2 regions of the Burkholderia diffusa genome follow, and region 2 is predicted to be linked to the other one. Evidence: predicted binding sites of a transcription regulator. Region 2 holds the regulator's gene; the other holds the start of a gene.
The links. The regulator LexA, encoded in region 2, represses DNA repair genes until DNA is damaged. The targets are predictions, from matches to a motif close to ACTGTATNNNNATACAGT.

Region 1 (7,770 bases), 1.1 Mb from region 2:
TTCGGGATGATCCAGCCGACGTTGTTCATGGTGCTGCCGAACCTGCGCGACGGCTCGCTGGTCGAGGTGCTGCCCGACTGCAATCCGAAGCCCAAGCCGATCTCGATCGTGTATCCGCACAACCGGCATCTGTCGCAGAAGGTGCGCGTGTTCGCGGACTGGATCGCGGAGCTGTTCGAATCGACGCCGGCGCTGGAGGGCGGGGAGAACTGGCGGGGGAAGGTGCGGGCGGAAGTGCCCGATGCGCAGCGCGGGGCGGTGGTGGCGTAGCGGTGGCATAGCGCGCGACCTGCTGGACGGGCCGACGCGCGCCGTCGCCCGTATCGGACGACGCAATGAAAAAAGCCGCTGATCCTTTCGGAACAGCGGCTTTTCGCATTTGGTGGCGAATCAGGGACTCGAACCCCGGACCTGCGGATTATGATTCCGTCGCTCTAACCGACTGAGCTAATTCGCCGAAGACTTGAATTATGTAGATGTGCCGCCGGGCTGTCAACACCTTTTTTCAGGAAAGTGAAAAAAGGTGCCAACAGCCCGTGCCGGCACGGGTCGCGGGCGAGATGCCGCCCGCCGCCCGGGTCAATCCTGCGCGTAGATGTTCGAGTTCTTCGTGTCCTTGACGAACAGCAGACCGATCACGAACGTGACCAGCGCGATCACGATCGGATACCAGAGCCCCGAATAGATGTCGCCCTTCGCCGCGACGATCGCGAACGCGGTCGCCGGCAGGAAGCCGCCGAACCAGCCGTTGCCGATGTGATACGGCAACGACATCGACGTATAGCGAATGCGCGTCGGGAACATCTCGACCAGCATCGCCGCGATCGGGCCGTAGACCATCGTCACGTAGATCACGAGGATCGTCAGGATCACGATCGTCATCGGCCAGTTGAGTTGCGACGGGTCGGCCTTTGCCGGGTAGCCGGCCGCCTTCAGCGTCGACGCGAGCGTCTTGTCGAACGCCGCGCCCTGTGCCTTCGCGTCGGCCGCCTTGCCATCATATGCGGGGATCACCGTATCGCCGACCTTGATCTGCGCGGTCGCGCCAGCCGGCGCCGCGACGTTCTCGTAGTTCAGGCCGGCCTTCGCGAGCGCGCTCTTCACGATGTCGCACGAGCTCGTGAACTTCGACGTGCCCACCGGGTTGAACTGGAACGAGCAGGTGGCCGGATCGGCGAGGACCGTGATCGGCGCCTTCTGCGTCGCGAGTTCGAGCTGCGGGTTCGCGTAGTGCGTGAGCGCCTTGAACAGCGGGAAGTAGGTGAGTGCCGCGATCAGGCAGCCCGCGAGGATGATCGGCTTGCGGCCGATCTTGTCGGACAGCGAACCGAAGAACAGGAAGAACGGCGTGCCGATCAGGAGCGCGATCGCGATCAGGATGTTCGCGCTGGCACCGTCGACCTTCAGCGTCTGCGTGAGGAAGAAGAGTGCATAGAACTGGCCCGTGTACCACACGACGGCCTGGCCGGCGGTCAGGCCGACGAGCGCGAGGATCACGATCTTCAGGTTCTTCCACTGGCCGAACGCTTCGGTCAGCGGCGCCTTCGACGTCTTGCCTTCCGCCTTGATGCGCAGGAACACCGGCGATTCGTTCAGTTGCAGCCGGATCCATACCGACACCGCGAGCAGCAGGATCGACGCGACGAACGGCACGCGCCAGCCCCAGCTGCCGAACGCTTCCTCGCCGATGAACGTGCGCACGCCGAGGATCACGAGCAGCGACAGGAACAGGCCGAGCGTCGCGGTCGTCTGGATCCACGCGGTATAGAAGCCGCGACGGTTCGCCGGCGCATGCTCGGCGACGTAGGTCGCCGCGCCGCCGTACTCGCCGCCGAGTGCGAGGCCCTGCAGCAGCCGCATCGCGATGAAGATCACGGGCGCCGCGATGCCGATCGACGTGTAGCCGGGCAGGAAGCCGACCACGAAGGTCGAGATGCCCATGATCACGATCGTCACGAGGAACGTGTGCTTGCGGCCGACGAGGTCGCCCAGCCGGCCGAACACGATCGCGCCGAACGGCCGCACGGCGAAGCCGGCCGCGAAGCCGAGCAGCGTGAAGATGAACGCGGCGGTCGGATTGACCCCGGAGAAGAAGCTCTTGCTGATGTAGGCCGCGAGTGATCCGGCCAGGTAAAAGTCGTACCACTCGAACACGGTGCCGAGCGACGACGCGAAGATCACCTTCTTCTCTTCGCCCGTCATCGGCGAGTGCGAAATTTGCTCGCCTAACGTTGCCATGAATCGTCTCCAAGTCCCTTGATATAGATGTGCGGCCGCCTTGGGTGGGCGGGCCTGTCGACGATTATTGGCACGGAAACTTACGGCGCACTGACTCGCGGGCACAAAACGACTGCGCGTTAACCCGTGCCGAATCGGCCGTTTCGCATCCTGATCGTGTCGCAATCGGAAGGTAAAGCGCCGGTTTCGATGCGATCGCGGTGCGGCGCGCGGCACGGATCCGCGCGTATCAGGATTGATCCGGCGCGGTGTCCGACAGCGGCAGGCTGACGCGCACGAGTGTGCCCGCCAGGCGCGGCTCGCTCTGATAGACGTGATCGTCGAGCGTCAGCGTGCCGCCGTGCTGCGCCGCGATCTCGCGCACGATCGCGAGCCCGAGGCCGCTGCCGTCGCCTTCGCGGCCGAGGATCCGGTAGAAGCGTTCGACCACGCGGTCGCGTTCCGTGGCCGGGATGCCGGGCCCGGTGTCCTCGACTTCGAGATGCACGCGCCGCGCCGCGTGCTCGGCCCGCACGCGCACGGTGATGCGGCCGCCTTCGGGCGTGTAGCGGATTGCGTTGTCGACCAGGTTGCCGAGCATCTCGCGCAGCATCACGGGATTGCCGTCGACCTCGAGCGGCGCGTCGTCTTCCGGGCCTTCGTAGCCGAGATCCATGCGCTTCGCGAGCGCGGCTTGCACCCAGTCACGCACCGTGCGGCGTGCAAGCGCGGTGATTTCGACCGGCTCGAACGTCAGCCCGCTCGCGCGGTTCTCGGCGCGCGCGAGCGCGAGCAGTTGCGTGACGAGCCGTGCGGCCTGCTCGGAACTCGTCGCGATCTGTTCGAGCGAACGCTGCACGTCGGGCGGCACGGGATGGCGCAACGCGAACTCGGCCTGCGTGCGCAGCCCCGCGAGCGGCGTCTTCATCTGGTGCGCGGCGTCGGCGATGAAGCGCTTCTGCAGCGCCATGTTCTGTTCGAGGCGCGCGAGCAGGTCGTTGAACGACGTGACGAGCGGCTCGATCTCGGGCGGCGCGCGCTGCGCCTCGACGGGCGACAGGTCGTCGGGCCGCCGTGCGCGGATATGCGCCTGCAGCGCGTTGAGCGGCGCGAGCCCGCGCGACAGCCCGAACCAGACGAGCAGGATCGCGAGCGGCAGGATCACGAATTGCGGCAGTATCACGCCCTTGATGATGTCGTTCGCGAGCGCGTTACGCTTGTCGAGCGTCTCGCCGACCTGCACGAGCACGGGCTGCGTGTTGTTCGACTCCGGCAGCGCGACGGTCGTATACGCGACGCGCACGTCGTTGCCGCGCAGCAGGTCGTCGCGAAATACGACGACGCCCGGCGGCGGGCGGTCCTCGTCGCGCGGCAGCGGCATGTCGGCCTCGCCCGCGACCAGTTCGCCGCGCGTGCCGAGCACCTGGAAATAAACGCTGTCGACGTTGTCCGCGCGCAGGAAGTCGCGCGTCTGCTGCGGCAGCGTCAGCTCGGCGACGCCGTTGACCGGATGAATCTGACGCGCGAGCACGTAAGCGTTGGTCTCGAGCGCGCGGTCGAACGGGCCGTTCGCGATCGTCTTCGCGACGAGATAGGTGACGGCGATGCTCATCGGCCACAGCAGCAGGAGCGGCGCGAGCATCCAGTCGAGGATTTCGCCGAACAGCGAGCGCGGACGCGCGGCCTCGGGCGTGTCGGTTTCATCGGGCGGCGCGAACGGGTTCTCGTAGCGCGCGTCGCGCGCGGCGTCGGCGGCCGACGGTTGATCGCCGGTCGGATGGCGGGAACGGGCCGGCGTGGCCATCGCGGCGACGGCCGGGTTCAGCGCAGCGGCGTGCCGGCGGCCGCTGACTGGGGCGCGGGCGAGTCGGCCGGCGCCGCGGGCGCGACTTTCTCAAGGCAGTAGCCGAGGCCGCGCACGGTGGAAATCCGCACGCCGCTCGGCTCGATCTTCTTGCGCAGCCGGTGCACGTACACTTCGATCGCGTTGTTGCTGACTTCCTCGCCCCATTCGCACAGATGGTCGACGAGCTGCTCCTTCGACACGAGCCGGCCGATGCGCTGCAGCAGCACTTCGAGCAGCCCGAGCTCGCGCGCGGACAAGTCGAGCACGCGCTCGTTCGCATATGCGATTCGGCCGACCTGGTCGAACGCGAGCGAGCCGTGGCGCACGACGGTCGGGCCGCCGCCCGCGCCGCGCCGGGTCAGCGCACGCACGCGCGCCTCGAGCTCGTTGAGCGCGAACGGCTTGGCCATGTAGTCGTCCGCGCCGAGGTCGAGCCCCTTCACGCGCTCGTCGACGCTGTCGGCGGCGGTCAGGATCAGCACGGGGAGATTGGAATTGCGCGCGCGCAGGCGCTTGAGCACGTCGAGCCCGGGCATCCTGGGCAGCCCGAGATCGAGGATCAGCAGGTCGAAGGACTGCATCGACAGCGCGGTATCGGCTTCGACGCCGCTCTTCACGTGGTCGACGGCATAGCCCGATTGGCGGAGTGACCGGGTGAGGCCGTCCGCGAGTATGCTGTCGTCTTCGGCGATGAGAATTCGCATGTTGCTGACCGATGGCCGGCGGGGCGTTCGCGCCGGCGCGGCTGTCTCCGAAGTTATCCGTGTACAACGCAGCCTGCATTGCGGGCTTGCATAAAACACTGTTTTTTTATACAGTGTCTGCATTCGTGGGCAGCGCTTGAAAGCGGGCGCGCCTCTGACAGACGCTGCTCATCATAGCAAAGGACGATTCATGGAAGATAGCAAGAAGGGCTCCGGGATGACCGCCGAGAAGAGCAAGGCGCTGGCGGCCGCACTCGCGCAGATCGAGAAGCAGTTCGGCAAGGGGTCGATCATGCGGATGGGCGACGGCGAAGCGGCCGAGGACATCCAGGTCGTCTCCACGGGCTCGCTGGGTCTCGATATCGCGCTCGGCGTCGGCGGCCTGCCGCGCGGCCGGGTGGTCGAGATTTACGGTCCGGAATCGTCCGGTAAAACCACGCTCACGCTGCAGGTCATCGCCGAACTGCAGAAGCTGGGCGGCACGGCAGCCTTCATCGACGCCGAGCACGCGCTCGACGTTCAATATGCGGCAAAGCTCGGCGTGAACGTGCCGGAGCTGCTGATCTCGCAGCCGGACACCGGCGAACAGGCGCTCGAAATCACCGACGCGCTGGTTCGCTCGGGCTCGATCGACATGATCGTCATCGACTCGGTCGCGGCGCTCGTGCCGAAGGCCGAAATCGAAGGCGAGATGGGCGATTCGCTGCCGGGCCTGCAGGCTCGCCTGATGTCGCAGGCACTGCGCAAGCTGACGGGCACGATCAAGCGCACGAATTGCCTCGTGATCTTCATCAACCAGATCCGGATGAAGATCGGCGTGATGTTCGGCAACCCGGAAACCACGACGGGCGGCAACGCGCTCAAGTTCTACTCGTCGGTGCGTCTGGATATCCGCCGGATCGGTTCGATCAAGAAGAACGACGAGGTGATCGGCAACGAAACCCGCGTGAAGGTCGTCAAGAACAAGGTGTCGCCGCCGTTCCGCGAAGCGATCTTCGACATCCTGTATGGCGAAGGTATTTCGCGCCAGGGCGAGATCATCGATCTCGGCGTTCAGGCGAAGATCGTCGACAAGGCAGGCGCTTGGTACAGCTACAACGGCGAGAAGATCGGCCAGGGCAAGGATAACGCGCGTGAATTCCTGCGCGAGAATCCGGAAATCGCGCGCGAGATCGAAAACCGCATTCGCGAATCGCTCGGCGTTGCCGCCATGCCGGATGGTGCAGGGCTCGACGAAGCCGAGGCGATGGACGAAGAAGAGTGATGGTCGGGCGCCGAGGTCAGGCTGGCGAACCGGAACCGAGCGACGTGCCCGACACGGCGGGTCGCTCCGGCCGGCAAGCCGAATCCTCGGGGGCCCACCGGCGGAGCGCGGGCAGTCATGCCGCGCGCCGCACCGCGACGAGGGCATCCGAGGATGCCCTCGTTTCGTTTGAGATGACCGCGCCGGTCGATCCGTTCGACGACGACGAATCGTTCGACGCGCACGACCGGTCGCGCCGTCGCGTATCCGGTGTCAGCTTTCCGGGCGAGCGTGCGGATGATGCATCTGCGTCGGTCAAGGAAGATGTGTATACACGCAGCAGCCAGCATCCGCGTCGCACGCGTCGTGCGTCCGGCGGTTCCGCCGGCACTGCTTCAGGCGATGAATCCGGCGCCACCGAGCGCAAGTCGTCGAAACCGCAGCGTTCGCTGAAGGGCCGCGCGCTCGGCTATTTGTCCCGGCGCGAGTACAGCCGGGCCGAACTTGCGCGCAAGCTCGCACCGTATGTCGGTGAGGACGAATCCGTCGAGCCGGTGCTCGATGCACTGGAAAAGGAAGGCTGGCTGTCGGACGCACGCTTTGCCGAGAGCCTCGTGCATCGCCGCGCGTCGCGCGTCGGCGTCGCGCGCATCGTCAGCGAACTGAAGCGTCATGCGGTCGGCGACAGTCTCGTCGAGGAAGTGAATGCGCAACTGCGCGAGACCGAGTGGGCACGCGCGCAGGCCGTCTGGCGCAAGAAATTCGGTGCACTGCCGCAAACGCCCGCCGAGCGCGCGAAGCAGGCGCGCTTCCTTGCCGCGCGTGGCTTCTCGAGCTCGACCATCGTGAAGTTGCTGAAGGTCGGCGACGATTTCCCGATCGACGACTGACCGGCTCGGTCGCGCGCGCTGCGCGCGATTTTGCTGCAATGCAACCGTTTCCGGACAGGCGGGAATACCCGCCTTCGCGGCCGGATGCCTCAAATACCCAATATGCTAAAATCCACGGGTTTTCCTCTTCGGCCTCAACCTCCAGCATGCCGCTATCCGAGCCCGTGCCCCGTCAGTTGCGACATCGACGCGCAATCCGAGCGGAAGCCTACGAGCGCGGCGACGGCTTGTGGGACATCGAAGCCTGCCTGACCGACCACAAGCCGCGCGATGTCGCGCTTGCGTCGGGCATCCGGCCCCAGGGCCTGCCGATCCACGAACTCTGGCTGCGCGTGACTATCGATCGTGACCTCAATGTCGTCGACGCCGAAGCGTCTTCGGAGTGGGTTCCCTATCCCGGTCACTGTCAAACCGCCCCTCCCGCCTATCGGGCCCTCATCGGGCTCAATCTCTTCCGCAATTTCCGCCGCAACGCGAACCGGCTGCTCGCCGGTGTCGAAGGCTGCTCCCATCTCACCGAACTGTGCGCCGTGCTGCCGACGGCAGCGATCCAGGCGTTCGCCGGTGATGTGTGGAATGTGCGCGAGGAGGGCGGCGAAGGGCCGGACCACGACGGCGAACACGCCGAACCGCCCTTCCAGCTCGGCCGCTGCCGCGCGTTGCGGTTCGACGGCGAGGTCGTGCGGCAGTACTACCCGCGGTGGTATGGGCCGATTCGGCCGGATCTGCCCGGTGAAGGCAGCACGAAGGAATGAACGGAAATCATTCGAAGAAGCGTCTTAAGCGACATTTCATCCAACTCTCAGACTGAAGGGAATCACGCATGAAGATTCACGAGTACCAGGGTAAGGAAATCCTGCGGAAATTCGG
Region 2 (7,770 bases):
GTCTTGCCGGCGCCGTTCGGCCCGAGCAGGCCATAGCATTCGCCGGCCTGCACGTGGAAGGACAGGTCGTTGACGACGAGCTTGTCGCCATAGCGCTTTTCGACGTTCCGGAAATCGATCGGTGCAACGGACATGGGCAGGTTGTCGTTGTAAGCGGACGCAGACGCCTTTCGCGGCCGGTCGGACGGACATGCCGGCCAGCGAACGGATCGGATGAATGCGTGTCACACGGGCATGACCGAGGCGAACGCACGTCGACGGCACGAACGGGCCATTCTAGTGCATCGTCTGCGTCTGTTCAGGGCGCGCCCGCGCGGCACGGTGCATGCGTGCATGGATCGTGCACCGCATCATCGCCGACGCGCCGCGCGTGGCGAATCAGCGTTTTCCATCCCTTGCGTCCGGGATTGCGGCGCACCATGATGAGTGCATAGGGTACGTAGTCGCGATAGGGAGGTTTCATGGCTAGCTACAACAAGATTCTGCTGTGCTACGACGGCACGCTCGAAGGACGCAAGGCATTGCGGTGCGGTGCCAATCTCGCGCTGGACCTGAAGGCGGAAACGCATTTGTTGTCGGTCGTCGACATGCGTTCGAGCATCGCGCAAAGCGCGGGGCTGCTGACCGACGTCGCGTGCGGCCGTTTCGAGGAAACCGCGCGCGAGATCCTGCAGGAAGGCGTGAACTGGCTGCGCGAGCGCGGCGTTCAGGCGGAAGGCCATTTCGCCTTTGGCTATCCGATCGACGAAATCGCGAATCTCGCGACGGAATTGAAGGTCGACCTCGTCGTCGTCGGCCATCGGTGCCGCAGCGGGTTGTCGAGATGGTGGATGGGGTCGGGCAACACACAGCTGCTCGACCGCGTGAACTGCAGCATTCTGGTCGCATGTTCGTCGGCGGAAGAGCAAAAGGCCGAGATCGCACGCGAACGCGAAGCGGCCACCGCGAGCGGCAAGTAACGCAAGGATCGTGCGACCGGCTGGGTCGTATCGCGATTCATGCCGGTCGCGCACGGTGCCGCTGGCATCTGCGCCGGTTGCGGCCGCTCAGGCGTGCAGGTCGATTGCGGACAGCTTCCACGAGAACAGGCCGGAGCGGTGGAAGATCGCCGCATACCGCGTGCCGTCCGCGCTGCGCTGGTAGGTCACGACAAATTCATCCATATTCCGGTAGCCGGCGCTCGTTTGCTGCGGATGGCCCGCCTCGCCGGGACTGGCAGTTGTGGGGGCGGTGGCTGGCGCAGATGCGCTCGAGGCGGTGGCATTGCTGGCCGGTACGGGGGCGCTCGCCGGATTGGCCGGCGGCGCGGCCGGTGCGTTGCCAGTCGCAGCGCCTGACGGCGGGCTCGACCATTCGGGCGGGCGTTCCCCCGGATTGCCTCGCGGGGGAATGCCGCTCATCAGCGCCGCTACCCCTTCCGGTGTCGCATAGGCATCGACCAGCGGACCGATCAATGCAGATCCGATCAGCGCGCCAATCACTGCGAACGGATTGTCCTTCTTCACTGCGTCGATTCGGCGCATCAGTTCTTCCGTGACCTGCTGCTTCAGGCTGATGCGCAGCGACGGAAAATCGACATATTCGCTGACCGCTTGCGCATCGCGCGCGTCGATTGCCGATTTCAGGCGACCGAGCGCGACGTACGGTGATGCGTATGCATAGCTGATCGCCGTCAGGACGGCGACGGCCAGCACGACGATCAGCAAGTGCTTGAGCCGCCACGCGCGGCCCGAAGATCCAGTCACGATGCCTCCGGTGCGGACAGGTTCCGCACTCAGAGACCGCCGTGCGTGGCTGATCGTTCCTCCGCGATGCAGCGATCGATCATTCGGCACACGGCATCGATCGTCCCGACCATGATCAGGCGCGAGCGGCCGTGATAGACGCGCACGGGCGCACGGCGCGCCGGTTCCGCATGATTCAGGCCGGCGTTCAGCGACACCCGCGCGAATGCGGGAAGCGCTGACGGCAGCAGCGACGCCTGCCGTTCAACTGCGACTTCTTGGCTCACCACGGGCGCCGCGGCGGACAGCGGTGCGCAGGGCGTGCGGCCGCGCAGGTGACGCAGGCGGCCGAATTGACGGAAAGGCAGCAGACGGGAAAGGCGTTCCATGATGTTCTCCTCAGAGAGACCGATTGTCAGAGTTCGCCCGAGCGGATCAGCCCGACGGCGATGCCTTCCAGCGCGAATTCCGCGCTGCCGGCCTTGACGAAGATGTTTTCGTAATCCGGGTTCTCCGCGATCAGCTCGAGACCGCCGGGCCGGCGCTTCAGGCGCTTGACCGTGACGTCGTCGCCGAGGCGCGCGACGATGATCTGGCCGTCCTTCGCTTCCGTGCGCTTCTGCACGGCGAGGAGGTCGCCGTCAAGAATGCCGGCGTCGCGCATCGACAGGCCGCGCACTTTCAGCAGGTAATCGGGCTTGCTGGTGAACAGCGCGGGATCGCACGCGTAGTGCTGCGAGATGTGCTCCTGCGCGAGGATCGGGCTACCGGCCGCCACGCGGCCGACGAGCGGCAGCGACAGTTGCATCAGGCCGGCGTGCGGCAACGTGAACTGATGCGGGGCGTCGTCGATGCCGAGCAGGCGGATGCCGCGCGACGCGCCGGCGGCCAGTTCGATCACACCCTTGCGCGCCAGTGCACGGAGATGTTCCTCGGCCGCGTTCGGCGAGCTGAAACCCAGCTCTGCCGCAATCTCGGCGCGCGTGGGCGGGAAACCGGAGCGCTCGATCGCGCGGCGGATCAAATCGAACACTTGCTGCTGACGGGCAGTGAGTTTGGTCATGGCTGAACTGTATGGATAGACAGTGAGCTGTATTTTTATACAGTACTTCGCGAATTTCAAGTGTTACTTGAGGTTCGACGCGATCGCATCGGTTCCGATGCGATTTTGCGACGCCCGGACGCCGGATCGTCCGCCGCAACCGTCCGTCCCGTCTGCGTTAGCACTTTTGAGTATTAAAAAATGAAGAACGATTATTTTTAATCATGTAACCCGTTCGTTAGACTGGCCCGACATCGCAATACCGACAACACTGGAGAACCAAGGATGGTGAAGCGCAACACGGGGCTGGTGGGCGGAGTGGGCCGCCTGATCGCAACACTGGCGCTGGGCGCGGCGGCGGCGCTCGGCGTCGCGACGCATGCCCAGGCCGATACGACGTTCCTGAACGTGTCCTACGATCCGACGCGCGAGTTGTACCAGGACTTCAACCAGGCGTTTGGCAAGGAGTGGAAGGCGAAGACGGGCGAGACGGTCAACTTCAAGCAATCGCACGGCGGCTCGGGCGCGCAGGCGCGCTCAGTGCTCGACGGCTTGCAGGCCGACGTCGTGACGCTCGCGCTCGCCTACGACATCGACGCGCTCGCCAACAAGGGGCTGGTCAACAAGGACTGGCAGAAGCGCCTGCCGGACAATGCATCGCCGTACACGTCGACGATCGTGTTCCTCGTGCGCAAGGGCAACCCGAAAGGGATCAAGGACTGGGACGACCTGACCAGGCCGGGCATCTCGATCGTCACGCCGAACCCGAAGACGTCGGGCGGCGCGCGCTGGAACTACCTGGCCGCATGGGCATACGCCGTCCACAAGCCGGGCGGCAGCGAGCAGAGCGCGAAGGAATTCGTGACGAAGCTCTACAAGAACGCGGGCGTGCTCGACTCGGGCGCGCGCGGTGCGACGACAAGCTTCGTGCAGCGCGGGATCGGCGACGTGCTGATCGCGTGGGAAAACGAGGCATTCCTGTCGATCAAGGAATTCGGCACCGACAAGTTCGAGATCGTCGTGCCGTCGGTGAGCATCCTGGCCGAACCGCCCGTTGCGGTGGTCGACAAGGTGGTGGACAAGAAGGGCACGCGCAAGCTGGCCGAGGCCTACCTGAATTTCCTGTACAGCCCGCAGGGCCAGGAAATCGCGGCGCGCAACTACTACCGCCCGCGGTCGAAGAACGTGCCCGCGGAGCTGACGAAGCAGTTCCCGAAGCTGAAGCTGTACACGGTCGACGACACGTTCGGCGGCTGGACGAATGCGCAGAAGACGCATTTTGCGGACGGCGGAGTGTTCGACTCGATCTACAAGCCGCAATAACGCCACGCAGCAAGCCATAACGACAGCGGCGCGCCACGAGAGCGCGCCGCATCCCCGACCGCCCGCCGGCGCGATTCCCCGCGTCGGCGTTTGCGTCGGGCCCATGAGCAGCAACGACCCAGCAAGAGCATCCGATGACGACGTACACCTTTCGCAAGCCGAGCGCGCTGCCCGGTTTCGGCGTGACGCTCGGCATCACGGTGGCCTATTTGAGCCTCGTGGTGCTGATTCCGCTCGCCGCCACGTTCCTGAAGACCGCGACGCTGTCGTGGGACCAGTTCGTTACCGCCGTCACGTCGCCGCGCGTGCTCGCATCGTACCGGCTGACGTTCTCCGCCGCGCTCGGCGGTGCATTGATCAACGCCGTGTTCGGCTTTCTCGTCGCGTGGGTGCTGGTGCGCTACACGTTCCCGTTCAAGCGCCTCGTCGACGCGATCGTCGACCTGCCGTTCGCGCTGCCGACGTCCGTCGCCGGCATCTCGCTTGCCGCGGTCTATGCGACCAACGGCTGGGTGGGTCAGTATCTCGCGCCGTTCGGCATCAAGATCGCGTTCACGCCGGTCGGCGTGCTGGTGGCGCTGACCTTCATCGGGTTGCCGTTCGTCGTGCGAACCGTTCAGCCGGTGCTCGAGGATTTCGAGCGCGAGCAGGAAGAGGCCGCCGCATGCCTCGGCGCATCGCGCTGGCTGACGTTCCGCCGCGTCGTGCTGCCGGCCGTGCTGCCGGCGCTGCTCACAGGGTTCGCGCTGGCATTCGCGCGCGCGCTCGGTGAATACGGGTCGGTCATCTTCATCGCCGGCAACGTGCCGATGAAATCCGAGATCACGTCGCTGCTGATCATCACGAAGCTCGAGCAGTACGACTATGCGGGCGCGACCGCGCTGGCGGTCGTGATGCTGGTCGTGTCGTTCCTGATGCTGCTGTTGATCAACACGCTGCAGTGGTATCTGCAGCGCCGCACGAGCAAGGGCGCGAGCGGCCCCGCGCCGGCGACCGGCATCGTTGCCGCAGCAGGAGGCCAGCAATGACCCGGAAGTCCAGCGCCGTGCTGAACGGTCCCTCCGCCGCTCCCGTGCGCGCCGCGAAGCGGCTCGACCCCGTCAGCGAGCCGCGCGCCGTGCGCTGGCTGCTGATTGGCGTCGCGCTGGCGTTCCTGGCGTTCTTCCTCGTCGTGCCGCTCGCCGCGGTGTTCTTCGAGGCGCTGCGCAAGGGCGTCGGCTTCTATCTCGAATCGCTCGCCGATCCCGACGCATGGTCGGCGATCAAGCTGACGCTGACCGTCGCCGTGATCGCGGTGCCGCTGAACCTCGTGTTCGGCGTGTGCGCATCGTGGGCGATCGCGAAGTTCGAATTCCGCGGCAAGGCGTTGCTGACCACGCTGATCGACCTGCCGTTCTCCGTGTCGCCGGTGATCTCGGGCCTCGTCTATGTGCTGCTGTTCGGCGCGCAAGGCTGGCTCGGCCCGTGGCTGCAGGATCACGACGTGCAGATCATCTTCGCGGTGCCGGGCATCGTGCTCGCGACGATCTTCGTCACGTTCCCGTTCGTCGCGCGCGAGCTGATTCCGCTGATGCAGGCGCAGGGCACCGACGAGGAAGAGGCCGCGCGCGTGCTCGGTGCATCGGGCTGGCAGATCTTCCGGCGTGTGACGCTGCCGAACGTGAAGTGGGGCCTGCTGTACGGCGTGATCCTGTGCAATGCACGCGCGATGGGCGAGTTCGGCGCGGTGTCGGTCGTGTCCGGCCACATCCGCGGCGTGACCGACACGATGCCGCTGCACGTCGAGATTCTGTACAACGAATACAACTTCGCGGCGGCGTTTGCGGTGGCGTCGGTGCTGGCGCTGCTCGCGCTCGTCACGCTCGCGCTGAAGCTGCTCGCCGAGCGTCACCTCGCCGCCGATCTGGCCGGCGCACGCGATGACGTTCCCGCTCATGTCGGCCCCGTCGCCGCCGTTTCGTCGAAATCGTAAAGAGGCAACCAGAATGGGTATCACCGTCCGTCATCTTCAGAAGCGCTTCGGCGATTTCACCGCCCTCGACAACGTGTCGCTCGACTTTCCGCCGGGCGAGCTCGTCGCGCTGCTCGGGCCGTCGGGCTGCGGCAAGACCACGCTGTTGCGCGTGATCGCGGGCCTCGAGCACGCGGACGCCGGTCAGGTCGTGCTGCAGGGGCTCGACGTCGCGTCGGTCGGCGCGCGCGATCGCCAGGTCGGCTTCGTGTTCCAGCATTACGCGCTGTTCCGCCACATGACCGTGTTCGAGAACGTCGCGTTCGGGCTGCGCGTGAAGCCGCGTCGCGAACGGCCGTCGGAAGCCGTGATCCGCGACAAGGTGCACGAGTTGCTGAAGCTCGTGCAGCTCGACTGGCTCGCGCAGCGCTACCCGTCCGAGCTGTCGGGCGGCCAGCGCCAGCGGATCGCGCTGGCCCGCGCGCTCGCGGTCGAGCCGAAGGTGCTGCTGCTCGACGAGCCGTTCGGCGCGCTCGACGCGAAAGTTCGCAAGGAATTGCGCGGCTGGTTGCGGCGCCTGCACGACGACCTTCACATTTCGACGATCTTCGTCACGCACGACCAGGAGGAAGCACTGGAAGTGGCCGACCGGATCGTCGTGCTGAACCGCGGCCACGTGGAGCAGGTCGGCAGCCCGCAGGACGTCTACGATCATCCGAAAAGCGCGTTCGTCTACGAGTTTCTCGGCGCGGCGAACCGGCTGCCGGGCACGGTTGCCGGGCGCGGCTTCGTCGCCGACGGGGCGGCCGCGCCGATCGCCGTCGACGCCGATTTCGCGGGGCCCGCGAACGCGTATGTGCGGCCCCACGACCTGCAGCTGTGGCCGGCCGGCGATGGCCATCGCGACGGCATCGCGGTCGACGTGCGTCGCGTGATCCCGCTCGGCGGCTCGGTGCGCGTCGAGCTCGAGGCACGCGCGGGCGGCGCACTCGAAGCGGAACTCGATCGCGACGCGTGGCGCGCGCTCGCGTTGCAGGTCGGCGACGGCGCGACGGCCGTGCCGCGCGCGGTGCGCGTATTTCCCGCACACTGACGCCCAAACCCGGTAACGAGAAGAGGGCGGATACCGCCCCGGATCGACATTCGAACAACGACAGCCCAAGAGGCATACCCATGAATTTTCAGCAATTGCGTTTCGTGCGCGAAGCCGTGCGCCAGAACATGAACCTGACGGAAGTCGCGAACGTGCTGTACACGTCGCAGTCGGGCGTGTCGAAGCAGATCAAGGATCTCGAGGATGAACTGGGCGTGGACATCTTCATCCGGCGCGGCAAGCGGCTCACCGGGCTCACGGAGCCCGGCAAGGCCGTTCACCAGCTGATCGAGCGGATGCTGCTCGACGCGGAAAACCTGCGCCGGGTCGCTCGCCAGTTCGCGGACCAGGACAGCGGCCACCTCGTCGTCGCGACGACGCACACGCAGGCGCGCTACGCGCTGCCGAAGGTGATCCGCCAGTTCACCGAGGTATTCCCGAAGGTGCATCTCGCGCTGCGGCAGGGCAGCCCGCAGCAGATCGCGCAGATGATCCTGAACGGCGAAGCCGATCTGGGCATCTCGACCGAGGCGCTCGACCGCTACCCCGACATCGTCACGTTCCCGTGCTATTCGTGGCACCACACGGTCGTCGTGCCGAAGGGGCATCCGCTCGTCGGCCGCGAGAACCTGACGCT

Region 1: the regulator LexA is predicted to act here: its motif matches at 4,865-4,882, upstream of recA (recombinase RecA).

Annotation. Positions count from the first base shown of each region.
Region 1 covers NZ_CP013362.1:2,779,293-2,787,062, reverse strand. Annotated here, with positions in the region: gene WI26_RS12850 (LysR family transcriptional regulator) at 1-270, shown strand, start outside; tRNA gene WI26_RS12845 (tRNA-Met) at 381-457, opposite strand; gene WI26_RS12840 (MFS transporter) at 580-2,238, opposite strand; gene WI26_RS12835 (sensor histidine kinase) at 2,468-4,021, opposite strand; gene WI26_RS12830 (response regulator transcription factor) at 4,039-4,767, opposite strand; gene recA (recombinase RecA) at 4,958-6,031, shown strand; gene recX (recombination regulator RecX) at 6,031-6,900, shown strand; gene WI26_RS12815 (DUF2889 domain-containing protein) at 7,047-7,655, shown strand; gene sucC (ADP-forming succinate--CoA ligase subunit beta) at 7,724-7,770, shown strand, end outside.
Region 2 covers NZ_CP013362.1:1,637,508-1,645,277, forward strand. Annotated here, with positions in the region: gene nodI (nodulation factor ABC transporter ATP-binding protein NodI) at 1-134, opposite strand, end outside; gene WI26_RS32165 (hypothetical protein) at 299-463, opposite strand; gene WI26_RS07620 (universal stress protein) at 462-959, shown strand; gene WI26_RS07625 (DUF2939 domain-containing protein) at 1,047-1,745, opposite strand; gene WI26_RS07630 (hypothetical protein) at 1,775-2,113, opposite strand; gene lexA (transcriptional repressor LexA) at 2,140-2,787, opposite strand; gene WI26_RS07640 (sulfate ABC transporter substrate-binding protein) at 3,052-4,089, shown strand; gene cysT (sulfate ABC transporter permease subunit CysT) at 4,224-5,117, shown strand; gene cysW (sulfate ABC transporter permease subunit CysW) at 5,114-6,061, shown strand; gene WI26_RS07655 (sulfate/molybdate ABC transporter ATP-binding protein) at 6,075-7,133, shown strand; gene WI26_RS07660 (CysB family HTH-type transcriptional regulator) at 7,214-7,770, shown strand, end outside.